DNA from 3 places in the Endozoicomonas sp. GU-1 genome. Region 2 is predicted to be linked to each of the others. Evidence: predicted binding sites of a transcription regulator. Region 2 holds the regulator's gene; each other region holds the start of a gene.
What was found. Region 2 encodes LexA, which represses DNA repair genes until DNA is damaged. Its sites were predicted from a motif close to TACTGTNTANNTANACAGTA; they were not measured.

Region 1: recA (recombinase RecA) is a predicted target of LexA. The motif match lies at 1,532-1,551, and genes of this name have one in related genera.
Region 3: O3276_RS25140 (YebG family protein) is a predicted target of LexA. The motif match lies at 1,578-1,597, and genes of this name have one in related genera.

The regions. Positions count from the first base shown of each region.
Region 1 is NZ_CP114771.1:1,096,711-1,099,953, reverse strand. It holds gene O3276_RS04385 (ABC transporter permease) at 1-47, shown strand, start outside; gene O3276_RS04380 (DUF3299 domain-containing protein) at 59-586, shown strand; gene O3276_RS04375 (CinA family protein) at 970-1,392, shown strand; gene O3276_RS04370 (CinA family protein) at 1,328-1,465, shown strand; gene recA (recombinase RecA) at 1,606-2,706, shown strand; gene O3276_RS04360 (regulatory protein RecX) at 2,711-3,166, shown strand; gene O3276_RS04355 (tRNA-uridine aminocarboxypropyltransferase) at 3,200-3,243, shown strand, end outside.
Region 2 is NZ_CP114771.1:506,362-509,604, forward strand. It holds gene O3276_RS02315 (DUF6586 family protein) at 1-274, shown strand, start outside; gene O3276_RS02320 (hypothetical protein) at 403-645, shown strand; gene O3276_RS02325 (SulA-like leucine-rich domain-containing protein) at 666-1,097, opposite strand; gene lexA (transcriptional repressor LexA) at 1,455-2,051, opposite strand; gene O3276_RS02335 (TetR/AcrR family transcriptional regulator) at 2,198-2,827, shown strand; gene O3276_RS02340 (L,D-transpeptidase) at 2,862-3,243, shown strand, end outside.
Region 3 is NZ_CP114771.1:6,007,480-6,010,722, forward strand. It holds gene O3276_RS25135 (valine--tRNA ligase) at 1-811, opposite strand, end outside; gene O3276_RS25140 (YebG family protein) at 1,258-1,551, opposite strand; gene O3276_RS25145 (hypothetical protein) at 2,104-2,559, opposite strand; gene O3276_RS25150 (hypothetical protein) at 2,543-3,243, shown strand, end outside.

The DNA.
Region 1 (3,243 bases), 590 kb from region 2:
GGGCCTATAAAAATTCATTGGCGGATGGTCTGACGGTCAGGCTGTAGGAGAGCAAATAATGATAGCAGGAAGACCACACCCTGGCTGGCTGGCCGTGGTGCTTATGCTGGCTTTTATGCCGGTGAACTTTGCCATGGCTGCAAGCCCTGAAAAGCTTGCGATCAAAGAGATCAACTGGGATGATCTGATGCCGCCGGTGGATGAGGAAATTGTCCGTAAATATGAGGCAGGGGAAATCAGTCAGGAAGAGGCTATCGAGTATATTGATGAGCTGGGCAAGATTCCGGTAGCAAGTATGAATCAGCAACGGGTCAAAATTCCCGGTTACCTGGTGCCGCTGAATATTGGCAAGGATCAATCAGCCACAGAGTTGTTGCTGGTGCCAACCCTGGGAGCCTGTATTCATGTACCGCCACCGCCACCCAACCAGACCATTTTTGTCCGCTATGACCAGGGCATAAAAGTCACGGAAGCGGGCTATACCCCTTACTGGCTGGAAGGAGTGATCAGGGTTGAAAACAATACCTCCGAGTACACAGACGTTGTTTATGCCATAACGGTAGAGAGTTTGAAGGAGTTTGAATAGAGAGAATGCTTTGCCCTTAGGAGGCTGACCGAGAATAGCGCCCGTCTAGGCGACCCCGTAGCGAGGATGGCAGAAAATTGAGAATAAAAATTTCGTTTTGTGAGGTGAATAGCGGGGCTATTTGCCGAACAAAACGGAATTTTTAGACCAATTTGCTGCCACCGCACGACTGCATGGATGCAGGAACTAGAGCAACGCAGGAGCAGTTGCCGTGTAGGGCAGTCTATTCTCGGACAGCCTCCTGGGCTCCGGGGCAAAGCATGTTCCCCGGCAACAGTGCTGTGAAATGGGGCATTCGATGATAACTTGTGAAGACTTCCCCTAATCGTGTTATAACATCCTATCCCGATTGGCTCCTCTGATAACCGTACTGGCGAGTGACCATGGAACCCACACTGCATTCTGCTACGTCTCCCATTGTCAGTGAAATTGCTGAACTCCTGATGTCCAGGGGCTGGACCCTGTCTACCGCTGAATCCTGTACCGGTGGTGGTATTGGTCATGCCCTGACCGTGTTGCCGGGAAGCTCGGCCTGGTTTGAAGGTGGTGTCATCTGCTATGCCAATGGCGTAAAGGCCAATCTCCTGCATGTGCCGACTGTGTTGCTGAATAAATACGGTGCGGTCAGTGAGCAGGTGGCTATCGCCATGGCCCGGGGTGTCCGCAAGCTGTTGGCAACAGACATATCTATAGCCGTGACCGGTGTTGCCGGACCGGGGGGGGGCGACACCGGAAAAACCTGTGGGAACCGTCTGGATTGCCTGGGGTACCGGCCAGGAAACCGCTGCAAGGTACTTCCATTTTGAGGGTGATCGTGATCAGATCAGGGCGCAAACGGTTGTTCAGGCGTTACTGGGGGTTCTGACCCTGTTGACCTGAGAAACGTTAACCTGAAAAAAGATTCCTTCCTGTCGAAGCGATAAATATACTGGACAAATATCCAGTATCTGTTTAAATATACAGTATAACTTATTGAGCTGTTCCTGATGAAATCAGAATCGAACTGAGGGCGTGAAAAAATGGATGATAACAGAAAAAAAGCGTTGGCAGCAGCACTTGGCCAGATTGACCGACAGTTTGGTAAAGGTGCCATCATGCGGATGGGGGATCAGAAGCAGGAAGCAATTCCCGCAATTTCTACCGGTTCTCTGCAACTGGATATTGCCCTGGGCATTGGTGGCCTGCCGAAAGGCCGTGTTATTGAAATTTTCGGCCCTGAATCTTCCGGTAAAACCACGCTGACCCTGAGCGTTATTGCCCAGGCCCAGAAGCACGGTGCCACCTGTGCCTTTGTTGATGCTGAGCATGCCCTGGACCCACAGTACGCCGGTAAGCTGGGTGTAAATGTGGATGACCTGTACGTCTCCCAGCCGGATACCGGTGAACAGGCGCTGGAAATCACCGATATGCTGGTTCGTTCCGGTGCCGTGGATGTTATCGTGGTTGACTCTGTCGCAGCCCTGGTGCCCAAGGCTGAAATTGAAGGTGACATGGGGGATTCCCATGTTGGTCTGCAGGCCCGTCTGATGTCTCAGGCACTGCGTAAGCTGACCGGTTCCATCAAACAGACCAACTGCATGGTCATCTTCATTAACCAGATCCGTATGAAGATCGGTGTGATGTTCGGCAACCCGGAAACCACTACCGGCGGTAACGCACTGAAATTCTACTCTTCTGTACGTCTTGATATTCGTCGTACCGGTTCGGTGAAGCAGGGCGATGAGGTGATCGGTAACGAAACCCGCGTTAAAGTGGTGAAGAACAAGGTATCGCCACCATTCCGTCAGGCTGAATTCCAGATTCTGTACGGTCAGGGCATCTACCATATGGGCGAAGTGATTGATCTGGGTGTCAAGCTGAAGCTGGTGGACAAATCCGGTGCCTGGTATGCCTATAAGGGAACCAAGATTGGTCAGGGTAAAGCCAATGCTGCCCAGTATCTTTCTGATAACCCGGAAGTGGCGGCTGAAATCGAAGCCCATATCCGTGCTGAGTTAATGAGCACCCCAGAGAAGGACGCTGCAAAAAAAGCCGAAGCTGACGCCGGAAAAAGTGCTGGCAAAAAAGGTGACGACGATGCAGCGGCAAGTGTTCAGCAGGACGAGCTGCTGGCTGAGTAATTGAATGTCTGCTGATGTCATTCAATCGGTAAACGATGTCCGCCGGGCTGCCATGGATCTACTGGCCCGGCGGGAACATGGTTTTACCGAACTGGCCCGAAAACTCTCGGGCCGTTTTCCCCGGGAACTGGTATTAGACGCGCTTACCCGCTTGCGGGAAGAGCGGCTGCAAAGTGATGACCGCTTTGTTGAAAGTTTTGTCTACAGTCGTCAACAGCGGGGCTACGGTCCGGTTCGTATTAAAGCGGAACTGTTTCAGAAAGGAGTTGATAGCGAGTTGATCGGTCAATACCTGCTGGAGCAGGACGATCACTGGGATGAACTGGCAAAAGCGGTAAAAGAGCGAAAATTTGGTGCCTCTGTACCCCGGGACCATAAAGAGAGAGCCCGACAGACCCGCTTTCTGGCCCAGCGCGGCTTCTCCATGAGCCAGATATACTCCGCTTTCTCCTCTTCATAACCACCAATCTCACAAAAAAGGTGTCCTAACCTAATGCCTGCTGCGAAGGGTGATTGTCATCAGTGCCGATTGCCAGA
Region 2 (3,243 bases):
TGAGGCAATGAACAGTGTTCATCATAAGGGTGAAGTGTCTACTGAGTTGCAGTACATTGAGCGTCTTGAGCAACATGATTCCTGGCTGTCGGCGTTATTAAAAAGTCATCAGGACTGTGCCATGCCTATACAGCGCAAAAGTGTTGAGCGGAATGAAATTCCTCTGTTTAATGCCAATAGTGTGCGGTTTGATCAGTCAGAAGGCTTTCTTTCTGTGCTTGAGTCCTTGAAGGAGCTGGTTACCTACAGTCGGAACTTCAGCCTGGAGTGGTAGGTTTCTGGTGTTTTCAGCGTTGTTCATTGCCAGCTATATTCAGCTGTTGAGGGCTGATATCTTGAAAGCCTCTGCTGGCTAATGCACAATGCTTCACTGCTAATCCTAAAATCCCGGTGTCACTATTTATGTCAGCGTCGTTTCTTGAAATTGTTGAACTGCCTTCCGGAGAAATTGTTTTGCGTCGCAGTGATGAGGAGAACGCTGAGCCTCTGGTTACCATGTCATTCTCCCGGGAGTTGCTGGACTTTCTCCAGGGAGATCAGGTGGAGGTAGCCAAGGCTATGCTGGATACCTGCATAGAAGAAGTCGGGCGTAAAACAGAAGCTGACGCTGGAGAGTACATCCCTGAAAACCGGGTTCTTCATTAACCGTCATACAAACCCTCCAGTTATCCTCTGTTCCTGATTGCCAGTCCCTGACATCGACCTGAGCGAGCGGCGGTCTCGAGTTCAGAGAGTGTGATGCTATCCATCTGCTCAATCCAGCTGACCACGGTGTGGCTGGTGCCTGAGGCCAGTGCCTTGCGAGTCAGTTTCAGTGGGTCTGCCACTGCGGAAGGGTTGAGAACCTGAAGGCGCTGCCTGCTGATGCCCGATGACTTCAGCCAGTTTATGGTGCTTTTTGCCTGTTCACTGGACAGTATCAGGGTAAGCCAGCGTTGATCCTGATCGTTAGCCAGCTCATACAGAACAGTCTTCAGAAAGCGTCCTGATTGCCAGGGCGGGCCTGAGAGAATCAGCTCATCAATAAAGCTGACAGGTTCACTGTCAATGCAGGGAGCGTTACCGTTCTGACTGGATGATGGTGTTAATGCTTGCATGTCAGGTCCTCTACATCAGAGATCGTCAGGGTCTAGGAGGCTGTCCGAGAATAGACTGCCCTGCTGCGGTGGCAGCAAATTGGTCTAAAAAGTCGTAAATTTTTAGTAAATAGAACCACTATTCACTAAAAATTTCCGACTTTTTATCCTCAATTTTCTGCCATCCTCGCTACGGGCGCTATTCTCGGACAGCCTCCTAGTGCAGCTAAGCGCTGTTACCCATACCGTTCGTCCTGAGCTTGTTGAAGGACCCATAGGGCCTAAAGGCGGAAACTCCGGACTCTGATAGATCGTGCCAAGCACCCTTCGACTCCGCTCAGGGTGAACGTGGTTTACGGGTAATAACGCTTAGCCGCACTAGTTCCTGATAACGCCCACGCTCAGTCCTTCGATAGCAAAGGTATCAACGCTGAGGTCTACTTCGATTGTCTTGAATTCTTTGTTTTCCGGGTGCAGGTAAATTCTGTTTTTAACCTGTTCAAAACGTTTGACCGTTACTTCGTCGTCAATTCTGGCAACGACAATCTGGCCATTGGCTGCGGTTGATGTTTTATGGACAGCCAGAAGGTCCCCGTCAAGAATACCGATATCCTTCATGCTCATCCCTTTTACCCGAAGCATGAAGTCTGCTTTGGGGGAAAAGAAACCGGGGTTGATGGACAGGTGGTCTTCAATATGTTCCTGGGCAAGAATGGGGCTTCCTGCAGCAACCTGTCCTACAATAGGCAGGCCGGAAGATTCGGTGCCGGGGATTCGGATACCTCTTGAGGTGCCGGGGGTGATCTCGAGAGCTCCCTTGCGGGCAAGGGCTCTGAGATGCTCTTCTGCTGCATTGGGTGATCGGAACCCGAAGGTCTGTGCGATTTCTGCACGAGTGGGGGGGAAACCGGTCTCTTCTATATGAGATTTGATCAGTTCAAGAATCTCAGTCTGGCGCTTGGTCAATTTATACATGATTAAATCTGTGTTTTTATACAGTACATGTAATTATATACAGTATTTTGCTGACTGCAACCACCCCTGTCTTATTAATCTAACTTGATGTTTCAGTTAGCAAACGTTAGTTTTAAACAAGTGTTTACATTGGAGGTTTTACAGACATGTCACAGTCAGCGACAGTAGACAGGATTCTGGACGCTGCCGAGAAGTTATTTGCTGAGCATGGGTTCGCAGAGACCTCGTTGCGTTCAATTACCAGTCAGGCGGGTGTTAACCTGGCCGCTGTTAATTACCACTTCGGCTCCAAAAAATCCCTGATCCAGGCAGTCTTTTCCCGTTTTCTTGATCCTTTTGTCAGCAATCTTTCCGGGGCTCTTGTGCGATATCAGGATAATAATGACGTTATTGATCTGGAAGAAATACTTCATTTACTGGTGGATCAGATCATGGCGGTTAAACCCCGCAGCCCTGAAGATCTCTCTGTTTGTATGAGGATGATTGGCCTGGCCTACACACAGGGCCAGGGGCATCTGAAGAAATATTTGCGCGACGTCTACGGGGAAGTATTCCAGGCTTATCTGGAGTTGCTGGTAAAAGCGTGTCCTGAGTTGCCATTGAATGACCTGTTCTGGCGCGTCTATTTTATTCTGGGTTCCGCGGTGTTTACCCTTTCAGGAGCGGATGCACTGAGGGCTATTGCGGAAAGCGATTATGGGGTCAGGACTGAACTGGAAGATATCATGAGAAAGATGGTGCCTTTCATGGCGGCAGGTCTCAGATCACACACCTGACGGATCATTTAACCATACAGAGCTTGATTTACCGATGCATCTTACTGTTCATATTGCCAGTCAGGCGATGGTGCTGCATGAGAAGGACGGCAAGCGCCGTGTTTATTCTGTGTCTACTGCCAGCAAGGGAGTCGGGCAGCAGGAAGGGAGCTGGCAAACACCTCTTGGTCAGCATGTTATCCGGGCGAAAATTGGTGCCGGTCTGCCGGCTAATTCAGTATTTGTCGGGCGTCGCTTTACCGGTGAGATTTATTCCCCCGGGCTTTGTCAGCAGTACCCTGAAAGAAAGGACTGGATATTAACCAGAATTTTATGGCTCAGTGGCCTGGAGCCCGGATATAACCGGCTGGGTAATGTTGATACCATGCGTCGCTATATCTATATCCACGGTTCGCCGGATACGGCAGTGATGGGAG
Region 3 (3,243 bases), 580 kb from region 2:
TATCGGCGTGTTCATCGGCGACAATCGGGATGCGACGGTTGACCAGGGGCAGAATAACCGCTTTGCCGATCAGGGCCCGGTAACGCTCATCTTCCGGGTTAACCGCCACACCGGTATCCCCCAGCATGGTTTCCGGACGGGTGGTGGCAACCACGATATAGTCTTTGCCCTCTGCGGTTGTCTCACCATCCGCCAGTGGATAGCGCAGGTGCCACATATTGCCTTTGACTTCTTTGTTTTCCACTTCCAGGTCGGAGATAGCGGTGTGTAGTTTTGGGTCCCAGTTCACCAGACGCTTGCCCCGGTAGATCAGGTCGTCTTCGTAAAGGCGGACAAAGACCTCCTGGACAGCTCCGTAGAAGCCCTTGTCCATGGTGAAGCGCTCGGTGTCCCAATCAACAGATGCCCCCAGACGACGAAGCTGACGGGTGATGGTGCCGCCGGACGCTTCCTTCCACTCCCAGATTTTATCGGTAAAGGCTTCACGTCCGTAGTCGTGACGGGTTTTGCCTTCTTCTGCCAGGATCTTGCGTTCAACCACCATCTGGGTTGCGATACCCGCATGGTCGGTACCCACCTGCCAGAGTGTGTTGCAGCCTTTCATCCGGTGATAGCGGATCAGGGCATCCATAATGGAGTCCTGGAAGGCATGCCCCATGTGCAGGCTGCCGGTGACATTGGGAGGGGGGATCATGATGGAGTAGGGCGTGCGGTCACCGCGCTGGTCAGAAGCCGGCGCAAAATAGCCTTTCTCTTCCCAGTTTTGATACAACGTGCGTTCGATGGCTTGGGGGTTGAACGTCTTTTCCATAACTGCTTTTCCAGTAGAGGTTCCAACTGTCCCCGGAACTCCTGAAGAGCAGGGGGGCTCCGAGTTTGGATAAACCGGTGATTATACACTGTGGGGCTGAATCAGGAAGCACCCTTCATTGCCGACCACCGGTTTCTCGGACAGCTTTCTGCATCATTTCAATGAGTTTGGTGTGTACAATCTCCGTTCACCCTGAGCAGAGTCGAAGGGTGATTGGCACAGTCTTTATTCAGGGTATGGTGTGTACGCCCTTCGACTCCGCTCAGGACGAACGGAACCCGGGAGTCATTGATAGGAGGAACCCATCAATTACATTGAAAACATTTACTAGCCTATGAAAAGTACCGAATCAGCTGTTAATTTAAGTATTCATAAAATGTGATTGGTAACCAACCACAAAGGATATTTCACTATGAGCAACATCACGCCTCTGTGGCTTATCAGTATCAGGCAATCGCTTCACGAATATCTACGGTGTTGTTTTCTGCAGGTTCGCTCTCCAGTTTGATCTCCTGCAGGATTTCAGGTTTGCCTTTAAAGGCTTTGGCAAGAATATCCTTGTTTCGTGACAGCAGCAGACCGATCTCTTCCGCCAGTTGTTCATCGATCTTGAAATTGGCTTCCAGCATACCAGTGATGCCATCTGCCAGCTCCAGCATCCGATCGTGTTCTTCTGCGGCTTTCTTATCAGTAAACATGCTTCCGTCCCGGTCAACTCGCCACATGGGGGTAATGGACATGGGCTTCCTCCTGTATTGGGTTTATGAACTGTATATAAATACAGTTGTTTTGTCCAGTAGGCTCTTTGGGAATCGGCTTTTAAATATCAGTTTTTAATAATAAATGATCCTTATTTGTCACTCCCTGGCCGTATAATTTTCTCTCTCGAATATTTGCAAATTTTGTAAAGTTGGATATTTTTTCATCAATCTGAAATGAATAAAAGTCAACTGACGGGTTAATTAAGCAATGCATCTTCCACCTCCAACTCAACCAACTAATCCGGGTTTTCTGCCTGATCAAAGATTCCTTCATGATCCTGATGAAAAAAATCCTGATGAAAAAAATCCTGATGAAAAAAATCCTGATGAAAAAAATCCTGATGAAAAAAATCCTGATGAAAAAAAATTTCCTCATGGTCGTGCTAAACCAACCAGAGTGTTTCACTCACGTCAAGTGGCTAATAATAAAAAGACAGGGAAGACGACGCTTGCACCAGGTAGCCAGGATCAAACCAGCCATTTGGTTCAGTCTGCCAGTTCTTCATTCTCATCCAGGCAGACAAAGTCAATTCATTCAAGCGCCGCTGCTCCAATAGATAGCACCACCTCAATCAACGCCTCGGCCAGCAGTTCAAACACAGCAAAAGCATCGACATCTGCATCGACATCTGAAAGTCCTGCTGGTTCACTAAATAGCGCCACCTCAAAAACAACTTCGGCCAGCAGTTCAATTCCGGCAAAAGCTTCAGCATCATCTGAAAGCGCATCGGGTTCAATAAGTAGCGCAACCTCAATAACCGATTCGGCCAGCAGTTCAAATCCGACAAACCCTTCAACATCTGCCAACGCAGGTAGCATGCACACGGCAACGGCCACTATTTCGGAGTCAATGTCGGAGTCAATGTCGGAAGCAATAAAGGATAGTGTCTCTGATAACGATGCTTCGGCAACGTCCGCTAACAGTCCGTCTGTGAACAGCGAATCAGGCTCGGTACAGGCGTCGGCGTCGGTGTTAACAGCAATCACCAGTGCATACCTGGCAACATCCAGCCTGGCCAGATCCCCAGCAGCTACTCAGGGTAAGTCCAGCAGTGATTACAAGACTGCTGTGAGTTCATCAGACAGTTTATCAGAGTCCATTACCGCTACTGCCCACGATGCAGCAGGCTCTGTCAAAACGACGGACTCCGGTTTTACGGCAACCGGCGCTCATTGGCCAGCCAGCCTGTCCGGCTCAGTGAGCAATCCCCTGGCAGCCAGCGTCTCCAGCCACTCCCATGCTTCTGGCTCAGCAGGGCTTTCCGCCACAAGTGTAAGTATCAATGATATGGGTGAAACCGGTGAATATTCGGCAACGTCCATGGGGTTATCCGGCTCGGGTGCCGCCTCTACCCATGCAACGGGTATCCATTCATTGCCTTCGCTGCACAGTTCGGCAACTGCCATGAATGCCACCACGGCTTTCCCAGCCCGGTCCAGCCTGACCGGTTCCGGCAAGGGCGCTGTTGCTGCCAATGCATCGGCAACGTCAACAACAGACAATCCCGGTTCTGTTTCGGTTGTTGCCAGTCCGATTGGTATGGATACAACGTCGTTTAATTATGCAAGCCCGACACAAACAACACCGTTTAGTTATGCAGACCCGACTGTTCAGGATTCTGCCTCTGCAAGCATCGCCAACAGCCCGATACTACTACCGGCGAGCACTCC